3 regions of the Nocardiopsis sp. NPDC058631 genome follow, and region 1 is predicted to be linked to each of the others. Evidence: riboswitches for the same ligand, from Rfam matches in the RefSeq annotation. Region 1 holds a riboswitch; each other region holds the start of a gene.
What was found. A riboswitch is a leader RNA that binds a small molecule or an ion and turns the genes downstream of it on or off. The one in region 1 is predicted to bind thiamine pyrophosphate.
Positions count from the first base shown of each region.

Region 2: linked by a shared signal. The riboswitch ahead of thiD (bifunctional hydroxymethylpyrimidine kinase/phosphomethylpyrimidine kinase) and the one ahead of thiO (glycine oxidase ThiO) in region 1 are both predicted to bind thiamine pyrophosphate.
Region 3: linked by a shared signal. The riboswitch ahead of ACFWTE_RS21745 (ECF transporter S component) and the one ahead of thiO (glycine oxidase ThiO) in region 1 are both predicted to bind thiamine pyrophosphate.

Region 1 is NZ_JBHXQY010000137.1:2,038-9,718, reverse strand. Features, by position in the region: gene ACFWTE_RS28020 (polyprenyl synthetase family protein) at 1-80, shown strand, start outside; gene ACFWTE_RS28015 (DUF418 domain-containing protein) at 192-1,553, shown strand; gene ACFWTE_RS28010 (SDR family oxidoreductase) at 1,622-2,515, shown strand; gene ACFWTE_RS28005 (zinc-binding dehydrogenase) at 2,670-3,677, shown strand; gene thiE (thiamine phosphate synthase) at 3,703-4,371, opposite strand; gene ACFWTE_RS27995 (Rv2175c family DNA-binding protein) at 4,418-4,795, opposite strand; TPP riboswitch at 4,903-5,015, shown strand; gene thiO (glycine oxidase ThiO) at 5,045-6,253, shown strand; gene thiS (sulfur carrier protein ThiS) at 6,262-6,477, shown strand; gene ACFWTE_RS27980 (thiazole synthase) at 6,480-7,262, shown strand; gene pknB (Stk1 family PASTA domain-containing Ser/Thr kinase) at 7,680-7,681, shown strand, end outside.
Region 2 is NZ_JBHXQY010000010.1:72,026-79,706, forward strand. Features, by position in the region: gene ACFWTE_RS05970 (DUF6457 domain-containing protein) at 1-128, shown strand, start outside; gene ACFWTE_RS05975 (alanine/glycine:cation symporter family protein) at 354-1,790, shown strand; gene thiD (bifunctional hydroxymethylpyrimidine kinase/phosphomethylpyrimidine kinase) at 1,797-2,603, opposite strand; TPP riboswitch at 2,592-2,693, opposite strand; gene ACFWTE_RS05985 (DedA family protein) at 2,798-3,496, opposite strand; gene ACFWTE_RS05990 (DUF368 domain-containing protein) at 3,522-4,442, opposite strand; gene ACFWTE_RS05995 (acyl-CoA synthetase) at 4,856-6,547, opposite strand; gene rocD (ornithine--oxo-acid transaminase) at 6,923-7,681, shown strand, end outside.
Region 3 is NZ_JBHXQY010000074.1:13,600-21,280, forward strand. Features, by position in the region: gene ACFWTE_RS21740 (transglycosylase domain-containing protein) at 542-2,683, shown strand; TPP riboswitch at 2,784-2,890, shown strand; gene ACFWTE_RS21745 (ECF transporter S component) at 2,999-3,610, shown strand; gene ACFWTE_RS21750 (ABC transporter ATP-binding protein) at 3,716-5,221, shown strand; gene ACFWTE_RS21755 (energy-coupling factor transporter transmembrane component T family protein) at 5,218-6,009, shown strand; gene ACFWTE_RS21760 (enoyl-CoA hydratase/isomerase family protein) at 6,065-6,853, shown strand; gene ACFWTE_RS21765 (protein kinase) at 7,231-7,681, shown strand, end outside.

The sequences.
Region 1 (7,681 bases):
TGGAGAGCCCCGAGCTCGACGCCGGCGCCCGTGAGCCGCTGCGGACCCTGGTGGTCGCGGCGACCGCCCGCACCCACTGAGTCTGACCCCTTAGGGGGGATCCAGGGGTTTTCCCACCACGAAAGTACGTTGTGCCCGGCTTCGTCCTCCGGTTGAATCGTCAGGAGATATATCGCGACCGGAAGGCCCCCATGTCTCAGCACACCGCCCCACGCGGTCCGGCGGGCGCGGGCGAGCGTGCGCTCGCCCCTGACCTGGCTCGCGGGTTCATGCTCCTGTTCATCGCGCTCGCCAACACCGTCTGGTACCTGTGGGCCGTTCCCATGGGCAGCATGAGTGCGCACCCGGAGCCGGAGGGCGCGCCGGACTCGGTGGCGCAGTTCTTCACGATCATGGCGGTGGACGGGCGCAGCTACCCGATGTTCGCGTTCCTGTTCGGCTACGGCATGGTGCAGCTCGCCCGGCGGCAGGAGGCCGCGGGCACCGCCGTGAAGGACGTCGACGCGCTGCTGCGCCGCCGCAACCTGTGGCTGCTCGTGTTCGGCTTCGTACACGCGCTGCTGCTGTGGATGGGCGACGTCCTGGGCGCCTACGGACTGGTCGGCCTGTTCCTGGGCTGGCTGTTCCTCCGCCGCAGGGACACCACGCTGCTGGTGTGGGCCGGGGTGGTGACCGGACTCATGGTGCTGCTGTCGGCGGCCAGCCTGGTCGGCCTGGCGCTCATGCCCGCGGACCAGCCGGCGATGTCGGGGTCGGTCATGGACGACATGGCCTTCAACATCGGCGACCCCTCCCTCCTGGGCGCCGTGATCGGGCGCGTGTCGGTGTGGCCCCTCATCGTGCTCGGGCAGGGGCTGCTCGGCCTGGTCGTGCCCATGGCGATCCTGCTCGGCTACTGGGCGGCGCGCCGCCGGGTCCTGGAGGAGCCGGGGCGCCACCTGGTCCTGCTCCGCCGGACCGCCGTCGCCGGCATCTCCCTGGGCTGGCTGGGCGGCCTCCCGTCCGCGCTCGCCCAGGTCGGGGTGTGGGACCTGTCCGCCGCCCAGAGCGGCATGCTCGCCCTGCCCCACATGGTGACCGGTCTGGCCTGCGGCGTCGGCTACGTGGCGTTGATCGCCCTGTTCTCTCACCGGCTCCAGGCGGGGGACCGCGAGCCGGGCGTGGTGGTGACCGCGCTGAGCGCGACCGGCAAGCGGTCGCTGTCGGCCTACCTCGCCCAGTCGGTCCTGTGCGCGCCGGTCCTGGCCGCCTGGGGCCTGGGCGTGGGGGCGTACCTGTCGCCGTGGTCGATGTTCCTGTTCGCGGTCGGGGTGTGGCTGACGACAGTGGTCGGCGCGTACGCGCTGGAGCGCACGGGCAGGCGCGGTCCGGCCGAGGTGCTGCTGCGCCGCCTGGCCTACCGGCGGACCGGCTGGGAATTCGCGGGAGGAGTGCCGGCCCCGGACGCGCGGACAGCGTCTCCGGAGGCCCCGGAGGCCCTCTCGGAGGGTCTCGGCGGAGGGCCTCTCACGGGGCCCGGCGAGGCAAAGGGCCAAGAGCGCACCACCCCCTGACCCGAAGGCTCAAAAAGGCGCGCGCCGATGAGTGCCCGGCACGTCCTCGTACCTCAGGATGGGGTGTCATGGGCGACGATCACATGACAAACCACACCATAGGTGTGACCGGGGCGACCGGGGCGCTGGGCGGGCGGGTCGCCGCCCGGATCGCACGGCTGGGACTGGCGCAGCGCCTCATCGTGCGCGACCTCAACCGGGCACCGGAGTACCCGGGCAGCAGCGCGGCGATGGCGGCCTACGAGGACGCTCCGGGCTTCGAGCGGGCCTGCCGGGGGGTGGACACGCTGTTCCTGGTCTCGGCGACCGAGTCGGAGGACCGGATGGAGGTCCACCTGAGCGCGGTGGACGGGGCGGTGCGCGCGGGGGTGGCCCGGATCGTCTACCTGTCCTTCCTGCGGGCGGGGCCGGCCGCGACGTTCACGTTCGCGCGTACGCACTTCCACACCGAGGCCCACATCAGGTCGACGGGTGTGCGGTACACGTTCCTGAGACCCAGCCTGTACCTGGACCTGCTGCCCTCCTGGGTGGGCGACGACGGCGTGGTACGCGGACCTGCCGGGGACGGCAGGGTCGCGTGGGTGTCCCGGGACGACGTGGCGGACGTGGCGACGGCCGTGCTGACCGATCCGGCGACCGCGCTCGCCTCGGAGAACACGACCTACGACGTCACCGGGCCGGAGGCCCTGTCCCTGGGGGCGACGGTGGACAAGCTGGGCACGCTCACCGGCCGCTCCGTCCGGTACGTCCCCGAGACCTGGGAGGAGGCGCTGGAGTCGCGCCGCACGAGCCGCGCCCCGGAGTGGGCGGTCCAGGGGTGGGCGTCGTCGTACGCGGCCATCGCCGCAGGGGAACTCGACGAGGTCGCGCCGACGGTGCCGAAGCTGACCGGGCACCCGGCCCAGTCCATCGAGGGCTTCCTCCGGCGCCATCCGAGCGCCCTGTCGCACGTCGCCGTCTGATCCCGCCCGTCCCGCCACCGCCGTGCCCCGGGCACGGCGGTTCCGCCATGCCTTCGAAGGGGCTCCGACCCACGACTTGACCTAAATATTGATTGAGGTACCAGGCTGTGGGGTGTCGGTGCAAAAGCACGGCGGCACAGCGAGGAGACACGGCATGCGTGCGGTACGGGTGGACGGGTTCGGCGGTCCGGAGGTCCTGGTGGCCCGGGAGGTTCCCGAGCCCGAGGCGGGCCCCGGCCAGGTCCTGGTGGAGGTGGCGGCGGCCAACGTGATGTACCTGGACACGCTGGTACGCGGCGGGTGGGGGCTGGACTACTTCCCCGTCGAGCCCCCCTACGTCCCCGGCGCCGGGGTGGCCGGGACGGTGGTCCGGACGGGCGAGGGGGTGGACCCGGCCCGGGTCGGCGCGGTGGTCGTCACCGACACGGGCCGGGCCGACCCGGAGGGCGGGGTGCCCGTGCCCCCCTTCGGCGGGTACGCGCAGAGAGTCGCCGTCCCGGCCTCGGGGCTGGTCGACGTGCCCGAGGGCCTGGACCCGAAGCAGGCCCTGGCCCTCCTGCACGACGGACCGACCGCCCTGTCGCTGCGGCACAGCGGCGGCTTCGGGCCCGGCAGGTGGGTACTCGTACTGGCGGCGGCGGGAGGGGCGGGCAGCCTGGCCGTCCAGCTGGCCCGCGCGGCCGGGGCCCGGGTCGTGGGAGCCGCCCACGGGCCGGAGAAGCTCGCGTTCGCCCGTGGGCTGGGAGCGGAGGCGACCGTGGACTACTCCGTGCCCGGGTGGGTGGAACGGGTGCGCGAGGCCACCGGGGGCCGGGGGGTCGACGTGGTCCTGGACGGCAGCGGCGGCGACCTCGGGGAGGCGGCGTTCGGCGCCTTGGCCGACGGAGGGCGCTTCCTCGGCTACGGCTCCGCGGGCGGACGCTTCTCGCAGGTCGACGCGGAGGAGGCCGAACGCCGCGGGATCACGGTGTTGGGCCTCTTCGACCTGGAGTCCGAGGAGGACGGGGAGCCGAACGGGGCCGTACACCAGATCCTGGAGCTGGCCCGCAGCGGGCAGGTGGCGCCGCATGTGGGGCTGACCGTGCCCCTGGAGCGGGCCGAGGAGGCCCACAGGGCCCTGGAGGAGCGCCGGGTCCTGGGCAAGGTCCTCCTCGTGCCGTGAGGCCGGGGCGCGCGCACCTGCCCCCTCAGCCCCCGCTGCGGGCGGTCAGGCGCTCCCGCAGCGCGGCCGCTGCCGCGCACGGGTCCTCGGCCTCGGTGATGGCGCGCACGACCACCACCCGGCGGGCCCCCGCCTCCAGCACCGCGTCGATGTTGGTCGCGTCGATCCCCCCGATGGCGAACCACGGGCGGTCCGTGCCCAGGGCGGCGGCCCTCTCCACCAGGGACAACCCCGCGGCCGGGCGGCCCGGCTTGGTGGGGGTGGCCCAGGTGGGGCCGACGCAGAAGTAGTCGCTCCCGGCCTCCTCCGCGGAGGAGGCCGCGGCGGCGGCGTCGTTGTTGGAGCGCCCGATGACCGGGTCCGCCCCGATGATGTCGCGGGCCATGGGCACCGGCAGGTCGCGCTGTCCCAGATGTAGGACGTCGGCGCGCACGGCACGGGCGATGTCGGCGCGGTCGTTCACCGCGAGGAGGGCTCCGTGCCGCTCACAGGCCTCCCGCATCACCTCCAGGGCCGCGATCTCCTCGCGGGCCTCCAGCCCCTTGTCCCGGAGCTGGATGATGTCCACTCCCCCGGCCAGGGCGGCGTCGGCGAACTCGGCGAGATCGCCGCGCCCGGTCCGAGCGTCGGTGCACAGGTACAGAAGGGACGCGTCCAGGCGCTTGCGCAGGCTGGTTCCGTGGCTGGTCCTCACCCCGCCCACCCTAGGCCCTCGCCCGGCGGCGCCTGGGGTCAGCCCGTCAGAAGGCCAGTCCCTGGGCGCGGCGGCGCACCTCGGTACCCCGGTTCTCGCGCATCGCCTGGATGGGCGAGCCCGGCAGGGTGTCGTCGGGGGTGAAGAGCCAGCGCAGGGCCTCCTCCGTGGAGAAGCCCGCGTCGGTCAGCAGCACCAGGGTGCCGGGCAGTCCCTTGACGATGTCGTCGCCGTCGATGAAGGCGGCGGGGACGGACAGCTGGCCTCCGCGGACCACACCCATCATGCGGTTCTCGCGGATCAGGGTCTTGATGCGGTTGGGACTCACGCCGAGCGGCGCGGCCGCCTCCTTGAGGGTCAGCCACTCGCCGACCAGCGTGTCGATGTCGATATCGCTTCGTGTCACCCCACCAATCTGCCACATCCGCGCGGGACCCCGGCACCTTCCGGGGCGGGCGGGGCCGTCCTCCGTGGAGATCCCCACCACTGCCGCCCGCCCCGGGAGGAGGTTCTAGAATGGGGACAGACCTCTACACATCCCGCGGGAGCCGGGTGGGACCCGGCTGAGAGGGAGGCTGCGAGCCTCCGACCGCACGAACCTGATCCGGGTCATGCCGGCGAAGGGAGTGGAACCAGCCCCGTGCGCGCACCGGACCGGCCCCGCCCGGGAACGATTCGTCCTACCGACGACGGTTCCGCGGCGCGGCAGGAACAGACCGTCGTCGTGGTCGGCGGCGGCCTCGTCGGCCGGGTCACCGCCTGGCGGGCCGCCCAGCAGGGCCTTCGCGTCACCCTGGTCGAACCCGACCCGGTGACCGACCCCGCCGGGGCCCGCGCCGCCTCCACCGTCGCGGCCGGCATGCTCACCCCCGCCACCGAGGCCGCGTTCGGCGAGGAACCCCTCATGGAGTTCGGTGTCCGCTCCGCGGGCATGTACGCCGGGTTCGTCGCAGAACTGGAGGAGGCGAGCGGGATCGGTGTGGGCTACCGCGCCACCGGAACGCTCCTGGTCGCCTTCGACCGCGACGACATGGCCGTCCTCACCGACCTGCACCGGCTCCAGGAACGCCTGGGCATCACCACCGAACGCCTCACGAGCCGCGGGTGCCGCCGCCTGGAGCCCATGCTGGCCCCGTCGGTGCGCGGCGGGGTACTCGCCCCCGACGACCACTCCGTGGACCCCCGGCTCCTGCTGCGCGCCCTGGCCGTCGCGGGCGGGCGCGCGGGCGTCACGGAGATCGCCCAGAGGGCCGAGGAGATCCTGGACCCCGGCCCCGACCGCGCCCGGCTGGGCGTGCGCCTGGCCGAGGGCCGGGTCCTGCCCGCCCACCAGGTCGTCCTGGCCGCCGGGTGCTGGGGCGACCGCGTCGCGGTACCCGAACCGGTGGTGCCGCCGCTGCGCCCGGTCAAGGGCCAGCTCCTGCGCGCCCGCATGCCCGCCGGTGAGGCGCCCCTCGTCAACCGCACGGTCCGGGGCCTGGTGCGGGGCTTCACGACCTACCTGGTGCCGCGCGCCGACGGCGAGGTGGTCATCGGTGCCACCCAGGAGGAGCTGGGGTACGACACCTCGCTCACCGCCGGAGGGCTCTGGCAGGTCCTGAGGGACGCGCGGGAGCTCGTCCCGGGGGTGACCGAGCTGGAGGTCACCGAGACGTGTGTGGGCCTGCGCCCGGGCTCGCCCGACAACGAACCCCTTCTGGGGCCGACCCGGGTCCCCGGCCTGCACCTGGCCGCGGGGCACTTCCGGCACGGGGTCCTGCTGACCCCGGTCACCGGCGAGGTCATGGCGCGCGCCCTCACGACCGGCGCCCTGCCGGAGTACGCGCGCAGGTTCGCCGCGGACCGGGCGACCGGGAACGCGCACATGACGACGTGGGAGTAGGAGAGGCAGTGGAACTGATCATCAACGGCGACCTCCGCGAGTTCGCCGACGGCACCACCGTGGAGGCGGTCGTCCGCGACCTGACCGCACCCGGCGGCGGCACGATCCCCGGCGGCATCGCCGTGGCCGTCAACGACGAGGTGGTGCGCCGGACCGCGTGGGCGGCCGGTGCGCTGGACGCGGGCGACCGCGTGGACGTCCTCACCGCCGTTCAGGGAGGCTGAGCATGACCGGACACGGAGACGGGCAGGTCGAGGACCCGCTGGTGATCGCCGGGACCGCCTTCGGATCCCGGTTGATCACCGGCACCGGCGGGGCACCGTCCCTGGACGTTTTGGAGGACGCCCTGGTGACCTCCGGGACGGAGCTGACCACCGTGGCGATGCGCCGGGTCTCCCCCGGTTCCCAGGGGTCGGTGTGGGACGTCCTGACCCGCAACAGGATCCGCGCGCTGCCCAACACCGCCGGCTGCTTCACGGCTGCCGACGCGGTGCGCACCGCACGTCTGGGGCGCGAGGCCCTGGGCACCGACTGGGTGAAGTTGGAGGTCGTGGCGGACGAGCACACGCTGCTGCCCGACCCGGTGGAGCTGCTGGACGCCGCCGAACAGCTGGTGGACGAGGGTTTCACCGTCCTGCCCTACACCAATGACGACCCGGTGCTGGCCCGGCGCCTGGAGCAGCTGGGGTGCGCGGCGGTGATGCCGCTGGCCGCGCCGATCGGGTCCGGCCTGGGGATCCGCAACCCGCACAACCTGGAGCTGATCGTGGAGGGGGCGGGGGTCCCCGTGATCGTGGACGCGGGGATCGGTACCGCCAGCGACGCCGCCCTGGCGATGGAGCTGGGCTGCGACGCGGTCCTGCTGGCCACGGCCGTGACCCGCGCGCAGGACCCCGTGCGCATGGCCGCCGCGATGCGCGACGCCGTCCGGGCGGGCAGGAACGCCCGCCTGGCGGGACGCATCCCGGTGCGTCGACACGCCCTCGCCTCGTCTCCCGCAGTGGAGTAGGGCGCCCCCGCGGGTACGGGGGGCGCGCTTTCCGTTCGACGGTGACCGACTCCACCCGCGGGGGGTGCGGCCGTGCGGCCCCCGACGCGGGAAGGCCGCGGGGTCGGGCGGTCCCGGGTCCCGGCCCGGGAGGTCCGCGGGCGTCCGTCGGCGAGGTTCCGGGGCGTCCTTCCCTGGACGTTTGGTGCCGTCCCCTACCGTGGGATGGGTGTGCGGCCCGACGGAGGGCACCGTACGCTCGCCGAAGACCCAGGCGCGAACGCCCGCCACCGAGGGCGGTGGGGCGCGACGCGACCGCGAACCGCGGGGCAGACCTGGTGTGGGCTTCCGCTATCGTGTCGGTTCGACACCCGGTGCCGGGTACGCGCCACCAACCGCGACAGCCCGCGCTTCCCGCAGCAAGGACACTACTCCGCCGT
Region 2 (7,681 bases), on a different contig from region 1:
CCGTGGCCCGCCCCGCGGCCCCGCTCACGACCTACCTGCTCGGCATCGCGGTGGGCCGGGGCGCGGACCCGGACCGGGCCGCCGCGGCACTCAGCAGGCTCGCCCTCGACCAGAAGGACGAATCCTGACCCCGGCCCGCCCGTGCCCCCGGGAACCGGAGGCCGTCGGAGGGCGGTAGCCCCCGGCCTCCGGTGAGGACGCGCGCCCCAGGACACGGGTTCTTCGCATGTTGTCGCGATTACCCGACGCGGCCGATCGGTGTCCACTAGCGTCGGCACGACCCCCCGGGCCGCCGGACCTCGTGGAACGATGCCGGTGGTCCCGGGCCGACGCGCACCGAGACGGAGACCCCGGTGGACCTGTTCCTCGACATGGCCGAAGTACTGAGCGGTGTCGTCTGGGGTCCGCTCGTGCTCCTCCCCCTGCTCCTCGTCACCGGGAGCTACCTGACGGTCCGGCTCCGGTTGCTCCAGTTCACCCGGCTCGCCCACGCCCTGTGGTTCGCCCTCGTCCGGAGGGAGGAGACCGGCCAGGACGTCAGGGGCGACATCTCGCACTTCCAGGCCCTGAGCACGGCCCTCGCCGCGACGACGGGGGTCGGCAACATCGCCGGCGTGGGCCTGGCCATCGGCATCGGCGGCCCGGGGGCCCTCTTCTGGATGTGGGTCACCGGCGTCCTCGGCATGGCCACCAAGTACAGCGAGGCCCTGCTCGGCGTGAAGTACCGGGTCACCGACGAGAGGGGGGAGCAGGCCGGCGGCCCGATGTACTACCTGCGCAGGGGCCTCCCCGGAGGGCTCGGCCGCCTGCTCGGCTGGGGGTTCGCGGTCTTCGGTGCGATCGCCGCCTTCGGCATCGGCAACGGCACCCAGGCCAACGCGGTGGCCGACGCGGTCAACAACGTCTGCGGAGTGGACCAGCGGACCACCGGACTCGTCCTGATGCTGCTGGCCGCCGTGGTCGTGCTCGGCGGCATCAAGGGGATCGGCAGGGTCGCCTCCGCCGTCGTGCCGTTCATGATCACCGGCTTCGTCCTCATCAACCTGCTCGTCCTGGCGGTACACCACGACCGGATCGGTCCCGCCTTCGCCCTGGTCATCGGCGACGCCTTCACCGGCACCTCGGCGGTGGGCGGCTTCGCCGGCGCCACCCTGATGTGCGTCATCCGCCAGGGCGTCTCCCGCGGCGTCTTCTCGAACGAGGCCGGCCTGGGCACCGGAGCCATCGCCGCGGCCGCGGCCAGGACCGGCCAGCCGGTCCGCCAGGCACTCGTCGCGATGACGCAGACCCTTATCGACACCCTGATCATGCTCACCCTCACCGCGATGGTGATCATCACGACCGGGGTGTGGCAGGGCGCCGAGGCCGAGGGGGCGGAGGGGGGCAACAGGGGGGTCCTGCTCACCACCGCGGCGATGGAGGTCGGACTCGGCCGGATCAGCCCCGAACTGGCGGCCCTGGGGCCGGTCTTCGTCGCCTGCGCGATAGCGGTCTTCGCGTACACGACCATCCTCGGCTGGGCGTACTACGGCGAACGGTGCGTGGTGTACCTGGCGGGGCGCGTGTTCGTGCTGCCCTACCGGGTGCTGTTCATCGCGTTCATCTTCGTCGGCGCCACCGCGCAGATCGACGCGGTGTGGCTGTTCAGCGACATCGCCAACGGGCTCATGGCGCTGCCCAACCTGATCGGGCTGCTCCTGCTGTCGCCGGTCGTGGTCGCCGAGACCAGGAGGTTCTTCGCCGACCCCGACTGGCGGAACCCGGACGCGGTCATGGAGCCCGTACGCTGACGGCGCCTACTTCCACCAGGCGTGGAAATGGTGCACGGGCCCCTGCCCGCCTCCGGCGTCGATCCCGTCCGCGTGCCGGAGCGCCTCGGTCAGGTAGGCCTTGGCGTCGCCGACGGCGGAGGCCGCGTCCGGGCGCTGCGGCAGCAGGGCCGCGATCGAGGAGGACAGAGTGCACCCGGTGCCGTGCGTGTTGCGGGTGGGGACCCTCCGCGCACGGAACTCGACCGGGTCGGCGTCCCGTGAGACGAGGATGTCGACGCTCTCCCCGCCCGGCAGGTGCCCGCCCTTGATCAGGACCCTGCGCGGACCGAACTCCAGCAGGCGGCGTGCCTGGTCGCGCATTGTCGCGAGATCGGTGGCCTCGGGCTCGTCCAGCAGGTCTGCGGCCTCGGGGAGGTTCGGGGTGAGCAGGTCCGCACGCGGCAGCAGCCGGGTGCGCAGGGCCTCGACGGCGGAGGACTCCAGCAGCCGGTCGCCGCTCTTGGCGACCATCACCGGGTCCACGACCACGTGGGGCAGTTCGTGGCGCCCGATCGCCTCGGCGACGGCCACGGTGACCTCGGCGGTGCCGAGCATGCCGACCTTGACCGCGTGCACCGTGGCGTCCGAGAAGAGGGTGTCCATCTGGCGGGTGACGAACTCGGCGGGGATCGGGTGGACCCCGGCGACGCCGCGCGTGGACTGCGCGGTCAGGGCCGTGACCACGGTCATGCCGAAGGTGCCGTGGGCCGAGAAGGCCTTGAGGTCCGCCTGGATCCCGGCGCCCCCGCTGGGGTCGCTGCCGGCGACGGAGACGATGTTGTACGCGCTCATGGGCGTTCCTTCGCTAGTACGAACTAGGGCAGGTTCGACGGGTGTGCTCTCAGCCGGTGGCCTGGGCCACCGGCACCCCGCGCCGTCGGGGCCGCCGTGTGGGCGGCCCCGCTCAGTGTGTGGTCGGGCCCGTGCGGCCGACGTTGGTGGGGGGCGTACGGGCCCGAGGGGGCCCGTACGCCCGCCTGCGCGGCTCAGGCGGTGGGGGCGTTGTCCGCGGGCCGGGCCCTGAGCAGCTTGCGTACGCGGACGACGACGAACCACAGGAACAGCAGGGCGATGACGGCGAGCACGATGTTGCTGATCAGGCCGCTCCACTGCACCAGGATCGGTTTGATGGCCGGACCGAAGGCGTAGCCGAGTCCGATCCAGATCGAGTTCCAGACGGCGGAGCCGATCACGGTGTACACGGAGAACTTGAGGATGGGCATCCGCTCGATACCGGCGGGGACCGAGATGAAGCTGCGCACCAGCGGCACGCACCGGCCCAGCAGGACCGCGAGGCCGCCGAAGCGGGCGAAGAAGCGCTCGGCCTTGTAGAAGTCCTCGACCTCCAGCAAGGGGGTCTTCTCCACCAGCCACTTGGTGCGGTCCCGGCCCAGCAGGGCCCCGATCGCGTAGAAGCCCCAGGCGCCGACCAGACAGCCGACCGTGGCCCACACGATGGCCAGCCACACGTTCATGTGCCCGTCGTAGGCGAGGAACCCCGCGCCTGGCAGGACCGCCTCACTCGGCATCGGGGGGAAGAAGGTCTCGATGAACAGGGCCACACCGACACCGGGCTCGCCCAGGGTCGTCATCAGGCTCAGGACCCAGCCGATGAACCCCTCGTACTCGTGGACGACCTCGCCCTCCATCGCCGGGTTCGACGCCGTCCACAGATTCGCTGGCATGAGCAGTGGATTCCGTTCTTGCCGGTCAGACGCCGGTCGAGACGCGGAGGGCCTCGGCCTGCGTGCGCTTGCGGCGCTCCCAGACGATGGCCGCGGTCACGATCGCAAAGCCGACGACCATGAAGGCGACGGTCACGGGGACGTCGGTGGGGGTGAGGAACTCACGGGACTCGGTCTGCCAGGGCCACAGCGCGCGCAGGGATCCGGCCATGAGGCCGGTGAGTACGACGAGGGTCATGTGGTGGAAGTTCTCCAGGAGGAACTGGAGCAACTTCACGAACAGGGACAGGCCGGTGAGCATGCCCAGGGCGAAGATGCCCAGGTAGGCGATGTCGAAGTCGCCGACGGCGTTGATCGTCGGCTCGTACAGGCCCAGTGTGAGCAGGATGAACGAGCCGGACAGGCCGGGCAGCACCAGGGCGCAGACGGCCACGGCGGCTGCGAGGAAGACGACCACCGGGTGCGTGGGCAGGTTGGCGCCGGGCAGTCCCGTGAGCAGGAACGCGGCTGTGGCGAACACCAGTGCCACGACGTAGTGCCCTGCCTTCCAGGGCCTGCCGGCCCCGGCGTAGGGGATCCACAGGCAGGCCAGGACCAGGCCGAAGAACAGGGCGTAGGCGTACTGGGTGTAGGCGTCGACCAACGGCGCGAGCAGGAGGGCGGCCAGGACCAGGAAGATCACCATGCCGACCAGAGCGGGGACCAGGACGCTCCAGTCCACCTGGCGGAACTGCTCCTGTGCGCGCTCCTTGCCGCGCCCGCGCGGGACGTCTGTCACGTACCTCTTGATTCCGCTGACCATGTGGCCCGCGCCGCCGATGAGCTTGTCATAGAGGCCGACGATGAGGGCGACGGTGCCGCCGCTGATGCCGGGAAGCGCTTCAGAGGCGCCCACGGCGCCGCCGCGCACCGCGTTGAAGAGGTAGGAGCCTACGGAATTGGCCATCTGAGTAGTTGGGCGCGGCCCGGGAAGCCCGGGAGGGGGCGCGCCATCCTCCGTCCTAAGGGTGTCACCGCGCACACGAACGTGCGCTGGGTGGGGGATGAGGCGAGAAAGGGGACCGTCCGAATCGGCCGGAGACTGCGGCCGACGGGATCTAAGGTACAAGGGGCGGGGGCCGCTCTGGGCGGGCACCGCAGACAGCGGGGGTCGTCCGCACCCCGCCGAGAGCCGCCGCGGAGGGGTTGTCAGAACCCCCACGTGGACTTTGTCCTTGAATGTCGTTCTTTTTGGCCCTGTGGTGGATCAAGCGGATGGCATCCGAAAACCGTACTTTTTTAGGGGCGGGGTGCGGTCCTCCGCCAGAGGCGGTCACCACCCCCGCCCGCGCGCCGGGACAACGCCGCAGATGGCGGCCGTCAGTACCGCAGCGGGCCGGGGGACACGGTCCCCGCGGTCCCACGCGAGGCCGAACCGTCCCGGGCGACCGACGCCGCCCACCGGTAGTCCTGCTTGCCGACGGCCGTGCGCCGCACCCGGTCCACGAAGTGGACGGTCCTCGGGACCTTGAACCCCGCCAGCCGCACACGGCAGTGTTCCAACAGCGACGCCTGCTCCAGACGGGCGCCGGCGGCGAGGGAGACCAGCGCGGTCACCCGCTGGCCGAGCCGTTCGTCGGAGGCGGGCACCACGATCGCGTCCTCCACCGAGGGGTGCGCCTTCAGGGCGGCCTCCACCTCCTCCGGGTACACCTTCTCCCCGGCGGTGTTGATGACGGCGCTCCCGCGTCCCAACAGGACGATCGACCCGTCCTCGGCCCGGGTCCCGAAGTCGCCCGACAGGGCCCACCTGCGCCCGTCGGCGTCGGTGGGGAAGGTGCGGGCCGTGGTGATCGGGTCGTTGTAGTAGCCCAGCGGGATCCGTCCGGTGCGCGCGATCCGGCCGACCTCCGACGAGCCCGGCGACAGGGGGCGCAGGGCCTGGTCCAGCACCGCGATGCTGCCGCCCATCGTGAAGCTGCGGCCGTCGACGGCCCCGGCCAAGGTCTCGGCCCCCTCCGACGGCGAGCCCTCGGCCGCCGTCGCCGAACCGCACACGCCCGTCTCCGATCCGCCATAGGAGTCGGCCAGGGCGACATCCTCGCGCCAGGCGCGCCACAGGCCGCGCACCTGCGGGGTGAGCGGCGTGCCGCCGGAGCGGACCGCGGTCAGCCCCGGGCACAGGCCGGGCTCGGTGAGCAGGTGCCGGGCCAGCGGGCGGGCCATGGCGTCCCCCACCAGCTGGACCGTGTGCACGCCCTCGCGGTGCGCCACCTCCAGCACCCGGTCCGGGCGGAAGCTGCGGTCGGTGGAGAGCACGACCTGCTTGCCGCACAGCAGCATGCTCAGGGCGTTCCACTGCCCGGCGGCGTGCATCAGCGGCCCCAGGACCAGCATGCGCTGCGGAAAACAGCGGGCGGCGCGTTGGGCGACGTCGTCCAGGGTCCGGGCGCGGGGCGCTCCCGGCGAACGCCGTTCCAGAGCGGCGCGGAAGATGTCGGCCTGCCGCCACAGCACGCCCTTGGGATAGCCGGTGGTGCCCCCCGTGTAGAGCAGGTAGTGGTCCTCGCCGCTGGTCGGCGGAAGGGCCGCGTCCTGCGGAGCGGAGGCCAGGGCCTCCTCGTAGTCGACCCCCTCGGTGCCGCGCGCGGAGCCGTCGGAGACGAGCAGCACGTGGCGCAGCCGGGGCAGGTCGGGTCGCACGGCGGAGACCGTCGAGGCCAGGGAGTCCTCCGCGATCAGCGCGACCGCGTGGGAGTCGGCCAGGACGTGCCGCAGCTCACCCGCGACGTAGCGGTAGTTGACGTTGACGGGGACCGCGCCGGCGCGCAGCACCCCGAGGAAGGACTCCACCCACTCGGCGCGGTTGTAGGCCAAGATCGCGACGTGTTCGCCGGGGGCCACGCCCGCGCCGACGAGGTGGCGGGCGAGGCGCACGGAGCGCTCGTGCAGAGTCCGGTACGTGAGGCGCCGGGGCCCCGCGACCAGGGCGGTCCGGTCGGGAACCGCGTCGGTCACCGCGGCGAGCAGCGCGGCGAGGGAGAAGGGTGCGTCCGCGGACGTTGGGGACACGGCGGTGGGCACTTCCGGCCTCCCTGACGTGGGTCGACGGGCCGTCCACGGCGGAGGGGCTCGCGGCGGCACTGTGGCTTGTTGGTGCGACGGTACCCCGCAGAGGGCGGCCCGATCGCCGTCAGGGCTGTGGAGCGCGTCACCCAGGGTGTTATCGCAGGTCACGGTGGATGCAAGGGGCCCGCTCAGGGGGCCTGGAGGGTGTCGTCGCGCGCGGGTTTCGGGCCAGGGGGGCGATCTGTGATACGCCTCACCCCTTGTGGGCTCACGGGATCATCTGCTCAACTCTTGGGGATCGCCCGCCGGACGGCTCTACAGGGCCATCCGGTGGGTATCTACTGTCTGACATCGGTCAATGGTGATCGGAGCGGCTAGATGGACACCACCCAGAATCTGGGCCAGCAGGACCCTGCCGGAGACCCCGGCGGACGAGGACTCTCCAGCGCCGACCACATCGCGCTGGCACAGGCGCGATCCGCGCACAACTACGCACCCCTTCCCGTCGTGATCGCCGAGGGCCGTGGCGCCTGGGTGACGGACGTGGAGGGAAAGAAGTACCTGGACTGCCTGGCCGGATACTCGGCCATGAACTTCGGCCACCACAACCCCGACCTGCTGGCGGCGGCGCACCAGCAGCTGGACCGGGTCACGCTCACGAGCCGCGCCTTCCACAACGACCGGTTCGGCCCCTGGGTCAGCTCCCTCGCGGACATGGTCGGCAAGGAGAAGGTCCTGCCGATGAACACCGGCGCCGAGGCGGTGGAGACCGGTATCAAGGTGGCCCGCAAGTGGGGCTACGAGGTCAAGGGAATCCCGGAGAACCAGGCCACCATCGTCGTGGCGGGAGCCAACTTCCACGGGCGCACCACCACGGTCATCTCCTTCTCCTCGGACCCCGAGGCCAGAACCGGCTTCGGCCCGTACACCCCGGGGTTCCGGTCGGTGCCCTACGGTGACGCCAGGGCGATCGAGGAGGCCGTCGACCACACCACGGCGGCGGTCCTCATCGAACCGGTCCAGGGCGAGGCGGGTGTGATCGTGCCTCCCCCGGACTACCTGCCCAGGGTGAGGGAGATCTGCGACGCCAACAGGGTGCTGTTCATCGCGGACGAGGTGCAGTCCGGGCTGGGCCGC
Region 3 (7,681 bases), on a different contig from region 1:
CGCGTTCCTGAATGACCACAGGGGAACCTTTTGTCTCGCATTCGGACGCCTGTCGCCGCGGGAGTCCGCGTACCGGTGCGGATTCGCCCGGCGCGGGCCGGGCGTGCCCCGGCTGTGCGGCGTTCCGTGGGTGCGTTCGATCCGGGCGCTTTGCCACGGATTGGGCAAGCTTTTCGGTGACACGCCGGATTCGGCACGACGGGCTTTACGGCTCCTCTGCGAGCGTGGACGGTGCAGTGCCCTGTCCGCGCGAGGCGGGGTCAGGGCGTCACACGGCCGAGGGGGGGGCGACGTGACGGAGCCGAACCAGGACGGTCCGCCGCAGGAGAAGGGGGACCGGGGCGGAGACCGGGCGCCGGGGCACCCGGGGGAGGCGGGGGAGGTGGGCCGCTCCGACGACCGGGCCGACGCGTCGCAACCCGGTGCCGGTGACCGGCCCACCGCTCCGGAGCCCGACGCGGAGGGCGGGTCCGAGGCGCCGCGCCGGAAGAGGCGGACCGACCTGCTCGCCCTGCCCCTGGTGGGCGCGCTCAGGGACCGGGTGTCGTCCTGGGGCGCCGGGGACGGGCACGGGCAGGGAGAGGGCACCGCCGAGGAGCGCAAGGACGCGCTCCGGCGGCTCACGGGGATGGGCGCCGTCGCCGGACTGCTGGTCGCCGCGCTGGTCATGCCGTGGGTGGGCGGGCTGGGGCTCGTCGGCAGGGACACGGCCGCCGCGTTCATGGCCCTGCCCAGCGACCTGAAGGTCTCACCGGTGGCGGAGCGCGTGCTCCTCACCGACGTCGACCACAACCCGATCGCGGAGGTCGCCGACCGCGAACGCGAGGTGGTGCCCCTGGACGCGATCAGCCCGTGGGTGCCCGCCGCGCTCATGGCCGTCGAGGACGACCGGTTCTACGAGCACTCCGGGCTGGACCTGCGCGGAGTCCTGCGCGCCGCCATGCGCACCGCGCAGGGGGACACCCAGGGCGGCTCCACCATCACCCAGCAGTACGTCAAGAACCTGCTCATCGAACAGGCCTCCACCGAGGAGGAGGTGGAGCGCGCCAGCGAGCAGACCCTGGGACGCAAACTGCTGGAGCTGCGCCACGCCATCGCCCTTGAGGACCGCCTCACCAAGGACGAGATCATGGAGGGCTACCTCAACCTCGCCTACTTCGGGGCGGGCGCGTACGGCATCGAGGTGGCGGCCCAGCGCTACTTCTCCGTCTCCGCCGCCGACCTGGACCCGGCGCAGGCCGCCACCATCGTCGGACTCGTGCGCAGCCCCTCCTACTACGACCCGCTCACCAACCGCGAGGCCGCGCGCGAACGACGCGACCTGGTGCTGGAGCGGATGGGCGCGACCGGTCACCTGGAGGCGGAGGAGGTCGAGGAGCACGGGAGCAGGGGGCTGGCCCTGGACCCGACCGAGCGCGGCGGCAGCTGCTACCACGGGGAGCAGCCGTTCTTCTGCGACTTCGTCATGCGCTGGCTGCGCGGTTCCAACGTGCTCGGTGAGCTCCAGGAGGAGCGCGAGGAGGCGCTCACCAAGGGCGGCATCACCGTGCGGACCACACTCGACAACGACGTGCAGCGGGCCGCGGAGGAGGCCATCGAGAAGTACGTCCCGGCGGAGGAGTCCACCAAGTTCGCCGCCCAGGCGGTCGTCGAGCCCGGCACAGGCCGGATCAGGGGCATGGCGCAGAACCTGCGCTACGGCTTCGACGACGAGGAGGTCGGCACGACCTCCATCAACCTGGCGGTGGACAGCGAGGCCGGCGGTTCGCTCGGCTACCAGGCGGGGTCGACGTTCAAGACGTTCACCCTGGCCGCGGCCCTGCACTCCGGGCTGGACTACGGCACCAGCTTCTCCTCGCCCAAGAGCGTCTCGGTCGGGGGGCTCAAGAACTGCGACGGCGGCGTGATGTCCGGGTGGAGCGTGAGCAACGCCGGGGAGAGCGACGGCGGCGAGCACAACATGATCAGCGCGACCAAGGGGTCGGTGAACACCTACTTCGCGCAGCTCCAGAAGCGTGTCGGCCTCTGCGAGACCTCGGAGATGGCCGAACGGGTGGGCATCCACCGCGCCGACGGCGCACCGCTGGAGGTCTGGAGCTCCTTCACCCTGGGCGACCAGGAGGTGTCCCCGCTGACCGTCGCCAACGCGTACGCCACCTTCGCCGCCCGGGGCACCTACTGCGAGCCCGTCCCGGTGACGTCCGTGCGGATCGGCCGTGAGGGGGAGGAGGGCACCCGGGAGGTCGAGGTCCGCAGCGAGTGCGAGGAGGGCAGGATCCGACGCGACGTCGCGGACGGGGTCAACCACCTGCTCCAGCAGACGTTCAAGGGGGGCACCGCCAACGGCCTCGGCCTCGGACGCCCGGCCGCGGGCAAGACCGGCACCACCGACAACGCCGCCTACGCCTGGTTCGCCGGACACACGCCGAACCTCGCCTCCTCGGTCGTGGTCGGCGACATGCGCGGCGGTGAGGAGAACCCGCTCCAGGGCGTGACCATCGGCGGGCGCTACTACGGCATCGTCTACGGCGGCACGCTGCCCGGCCCCATCTGGCAGGCCACCATGCGCAAGGCCACGGCCGACCTCCCGGCGGAGAGCTTCGGCCCGTCGCCGAAGGCGTACGGCAACCCGTCGGCGAAGCCGCCCAGGGGCGGGGGCGACGAGGAGGACGACGACGCCTGACCGCTTCCGCGGGGAGGCGGGACCGCTCGGTGTCCCGGGCGCGGACGAGGGCCGTGGGGAGGAAACACCCCACGGCCCTCGTTGTTGACGCATAATGGAGTGAAACCGACAGGGGAGCGCGTGAGCGCTGAGAGTGCGGCCCAGGCCGCAGACCCTTACACACCTGATCTGGGTCATGCCAGCGAAGGAAGTCGTAGGAACCCGTCTCCGGAAGGCGTGCTCCCGCGCAACCGGGACCCCCCGGCGCGCGGTGCCGTCCGGCGCCGCTCTTGGCCACATGGGCCCTCGTCCACCCCGACGAAGGGACACCACCTGATGAGTACCGAACCCCGCCGCACCGGCTTCTGGCGTGACCTCCTCGGACAGCTGCGCGGCTGGCGCACCGTCGACATCGTCGTGGCGGCCGTGATCGGCGTCGCCGTCGGCGTCGTCTTCTGGCTCTGGAACATCGTCTGGTCGGTCACGACGCCGCTCTTCGTCGGGTTCCCGCCCGCGCAGGCGGTGGTCTACGGCATGTGGCTGCTCTCCGGCGTCCTCGGCGGGCTGATCATCCGCAAGCCCGGCGCCGCGCTGCTCACCTCGGTCGCGGCCTCCTCTGTGTCGGCGGTCCTGGGCACCCAGTGGGGGGTCACGGTGATCCTCGACGGAACGCTCCAGGGCATCCTTCCCGAGCTCGTCTTCCTCGCCTTCGGCTACCGGCGCTGGGGCATGGGCGTGGCCGTGCTCGCGGCGGCCGTCGCCGGCCTCTCCCCGGCCATCCGCGACAACATCGCCTACAACGTGGCCTGGCCCCTGCACCTCCAGGTCGTCTACGGCGTCATCGTCGTGATCAGCGCGGCGGTCATCGCGGGAGTGGGCGCACGGCTCCTCACCACCGCCCTGGCCAGGTCCGGCGCGCTGGCCCCCTTCCCGTCGGCCAAGGGCTGACCCGTGGCCGACCACAACCGCCGCGGTCCCGCCGGGGCGACCGCGCAGCACCCGACCGCACCGCCCGCCGCACGGTCCACCGGGGGTCGGGGCGCTCGTGTCGAGCTGTCCGGCTGGGGCTGGCGCCACTCCGGCCGCGACACGTACGCGCTGCGCGGGGTCGACCTCACGGTCGAGCCCGGTGAGCGCGTGCTCCTGCTCGGAGCCTCCGGAGCGGGCAAGTCCACCCTGCTGCACTCCCTGGCCGGGCTCACCGGCCCCGACAGCGCCCTCAACGGAGACCAGGAGGGGACACTGCTGGTCGACGGCCGCCCCGCCGACCGGAGCCGGGGCGCGGTCGGCCTGGTCGGCCAGGATCCGGAGACGCAGCTGGTGATGGCCCGCGCGGGCGACGACGTCGCCTTCGGCCTGGAGAACCTGGGGGTGGACCCCAGCCTGATCTGGCCCCGGGTGGACCACGCGCTGGACTCGGTCGGCTTCCCGTACGGGCGGCGCCACTCCACCGGCGCCCTGTCGGGCGGTGAGAAGCAGCGGCTGGTCATCGCCGGGGCGCTCGCGATGCGGCCGCGCCTGCTCCTGCTGGACGAGCCCACCGCCAACCTCGACCCTGCCGGTGCCGCGCTGGTGCGCGGGGTCCTGGAACGCCTGCTGGCCGAGACGGAGGCGACCCTGGTCCTGGTCGAGCACCGGGTCGCGGACGTGGTCGGTCTGGTGGACCGGGTCGTGGTCGTCGAACCCGGCGGCGGTGTGATCGCCGACGGCGACCCCTCCGCCGTGTTCGCCGAGCACGGGCGCTCCCTCGCGGAGCGGGGAGTGTGGATCCCGGGGAACGGCCCCGTGCCCGACCTGGCCCCCGCCCCGGGCGGCGGCCCCCGTCTGGAGGCCGTGGGCGTCGCGGCGCGCACCCCCTTCCAACTGGGCATGCGCGCCGCGCCGCGAAGGGTGGTGCTGGACGGCGTGGACCTCGTGGTCGCGGCCGGTACCGCGACCGCCCTGACCGGGCCCAACGGGGCGGGTAAGTCCACGCTGCTGTCACTGGTGGCGGGGCTGTCCCGACCCCACCGGGGCGAGGTCCTTCCGCGCGGCCCCCTGGCCGGCGCTGACCGCCGCCCGCTGGTGCGCTGGCCCGCACGGCTCCTGGCCCGGCACGTGGGCACCGTGTTCCAGCACGCGGAGGACCAGTTCGTCACCGGAACCGTGCGGGACGAGCTGCGCTTCGCGCCGCGGCGGGCCGGGGCGGGCGAGGCGGAGACGGAGCGCCGGGTGGACGAGCTGTTGGAGCGGCTGCGCCTGACCAGGCTGGCCGACGTCCACCCCTACACCCTCTCGGGCGGTGAGAAGCGGAGGCTGTCGGTGGCCACGGCCCTGAGCTCGGGCCCCTCGCACGCGCCCGACGTCCTCGTCCTGGACGAGCCGACCTTCGGCCAGGACACCCGGACGTGGACGGAGCTGGTCGAGCTGCTGGGGGCGCTGAGGGCCGAGGGGCGGGCCGTCGTCATGGCCACCCACGACGAACTGCTCCTGCGGCACCTCGCGGACGTGCGCGTGCGCGTGGCGGAGGGCCGCGCGGTCCCGGACACGGTCGCGGGGACGGGGGAGGTGGGCGGATGAGTGCGTCGCAGGACCGGAACGGGACGGGTGGCGACGCCCTGACCCTGGACGTGCCGCAGGACGGGGGAGCGCGCTACTGGCTCGCCCGGCTCAACCCTGCGGCCAAGCTGCTGGCCGCCCTGGTGCTGGGGATCGGTCTGATCCCCGCGGTGGACGCGGTCACCGGAGGCGTGGTCCTGGCCGGTGTGCTGCTGCTCCTGCCGTTCAGCGGGATCGACCGGCGCACGCTGCTCGTCCTGGGCGGTCCGTTCCTGCTCATGGGTCTGTCCAACGGCCTGGTCAACTACCTGTACGGCGAGCACGGGGCGGAGGGCGCACTGGGTGCGGCGGTGCGCCTGCTCGCCATCGCCCTCCCCGGCCTGGTCGCGGCCGTGACCAGCGATCCGACGGAGATGTCCGACGGGCTCGTGCAGAGGCTCAAGGTGCCCGAGCGTCCCGCCATGGGGGTGCTGGCGGCGCTGCGGCTCATCCCCCTGCTCGCCGACCAGTGGCGGACCGTGACCCTGGCGAGGCGGGCACGCGGCCTGGAGGCCGGGCGCAACCCGGTGCGGATGGTCACGCTGTTCTTCGGCAGGCTGTTCGCGCTGCTGGTGCGGTCCATCCGGACGGGGACCCTGCTGGCCACGGCGATGGACGCGCGGGCGTTCGGCACGGGGCCCCGCACCTGGGCCCGGGAGAGCCGCTGGCGGGTCGCGGACACGCTCCTCCTCACGGGGGCCGCCCTGCTCCTGGCGGCGGCGTACGCGCTGTCCTCGCGGCTCGGGACCCTGGTGCTGCTGTTCTCCTGACCCGGGTGGTTAGGTGGCCCAGGACAGTGACGTCGAAGTGGAAGAGGTGGAGTTCGTGGGCGAGTTCGTGCGCGTGGAGGCCGATCCGGACCACCCGGCGGTGGCCGTGATCCGGTTGGACCGGCCGAAGGTGAACGCGCTCAACGCGGTCCTGACGGCGGAGATCGCCGAGGCCGCCACCAGGGTGTCCACGGACCGCGCGGTACGCGCCGTGGTGATCTACGGCGGCGAGCGCGTGTTCGTGGCGGGCGCCGACATCAAGGAGATGGCGGACCGCACCCACGCCGAGATGCTGGAGTACGGGCGCAACCTCCAGAACGCCCTGACCCTGGTGGCCCGCATCCCCAAGCCCGTCGTGGCAGCCGTCACCGGGTACGCGCTGGGAGGGGGGCTGGAGCTGGCGCTGGCCGCCGACTTCCGGGTCGTGGGGGAGGGGGCCAGGCTGGGGGTCCCCGAGATCCAGCTCGGCGTCATCCCCGGGGCGGGCGGCACCCAGCGGCTGCCGCGCCTGGTCGGCCCCGCGCGGGCCAAGGAGATGATCTTCAGCGGACGCCACGTGCGGGCGGAGGAGGCGGGTCGGATCGGCCTGGCCGACGAGGTCGTCCCGGACGGGGACGTCTACGGGGCGGCCGTGGCCCTGGTCGCCGGGTACGCGGCGGGGCCGGCCGTCGCGCTGGCCGCGGCCAAGGAGGCCGTCGACAGGGGGCTGGAGACGGATCTGGACTCGGGGCTGGAGATCGAACGCCTGCACTTCGCCGGGTTGTTCGCGACCGAGGACCAGAAGACCGGGATGCGGAGCTTCGTCGAGCAGGGGCCGGGCAAGGCCGAGTTCAGCGGGCGCTGAGAGGCGGACCCGCGCAGTTCGGGACGGGTGCCGCCGATGGCTTCGGCCGGGGCGCCCGTCCCGCCCTTCCCCAGGGTTTTTGTTGTTTCCTGGCACGGTTTTAGTTATTTGTCAGGTTAAGTAGTGATCGGGACCTGCCCCCCTCGTCCGGATCCGGCCAGTCGAGACGCGGGGGGAGGAACCGGCCACGCCAGTTTTCCGTCATACTCGGTGATGGTCGTCCGAGGACGGACGGGTCGCCGGACCCCCATGACTCTCCGGCGGTGCCGAACAGGCCGCACCGGCCCGAGACGGGCCACACAAACCAATGGTGACCCATCCCCCGGCCGATAAGCTGGACGTGGTGGTATGCGGTCTTTTGAGGGGATGAGTTCTCGATGGCAATGTCGGCAGGTTTCCCCACGGGTGAGGAGCTGCCGGAGCGCATCGGCCACTACGTGATCCGCCGCCGCATCGGGCAGGGCGGAATGGGCGTGGTGTACCAGGCCGAGGACCCCCGGACCGAGCAGTTCGTCGCGGTGAAGGTCCTCAAGCCGGAGGTCGCGGGCGACCACATCGCCCGGGCACGGCTGGCCCGCGAGGTCGAGACCATGCGCCGGGTGCAGAGTCCCAACGTGGCCGAGGTCATCGACGCCGACACCCAGGCCGAGCTTCCGTGGGTGGTCACCGAGTACATCCCCGGCCCCACCCTGGACGCGACCGTCACCGACCACGGCCCGCTCCGGGGCCGCGCGCTCACACGCTTCATCACCGGGCTCGCCCGGGCGATCAAGGACATCCACGCGGTGGAGGTGATCCACCGCGACCTCAAGCCGGGCAACGTGATCA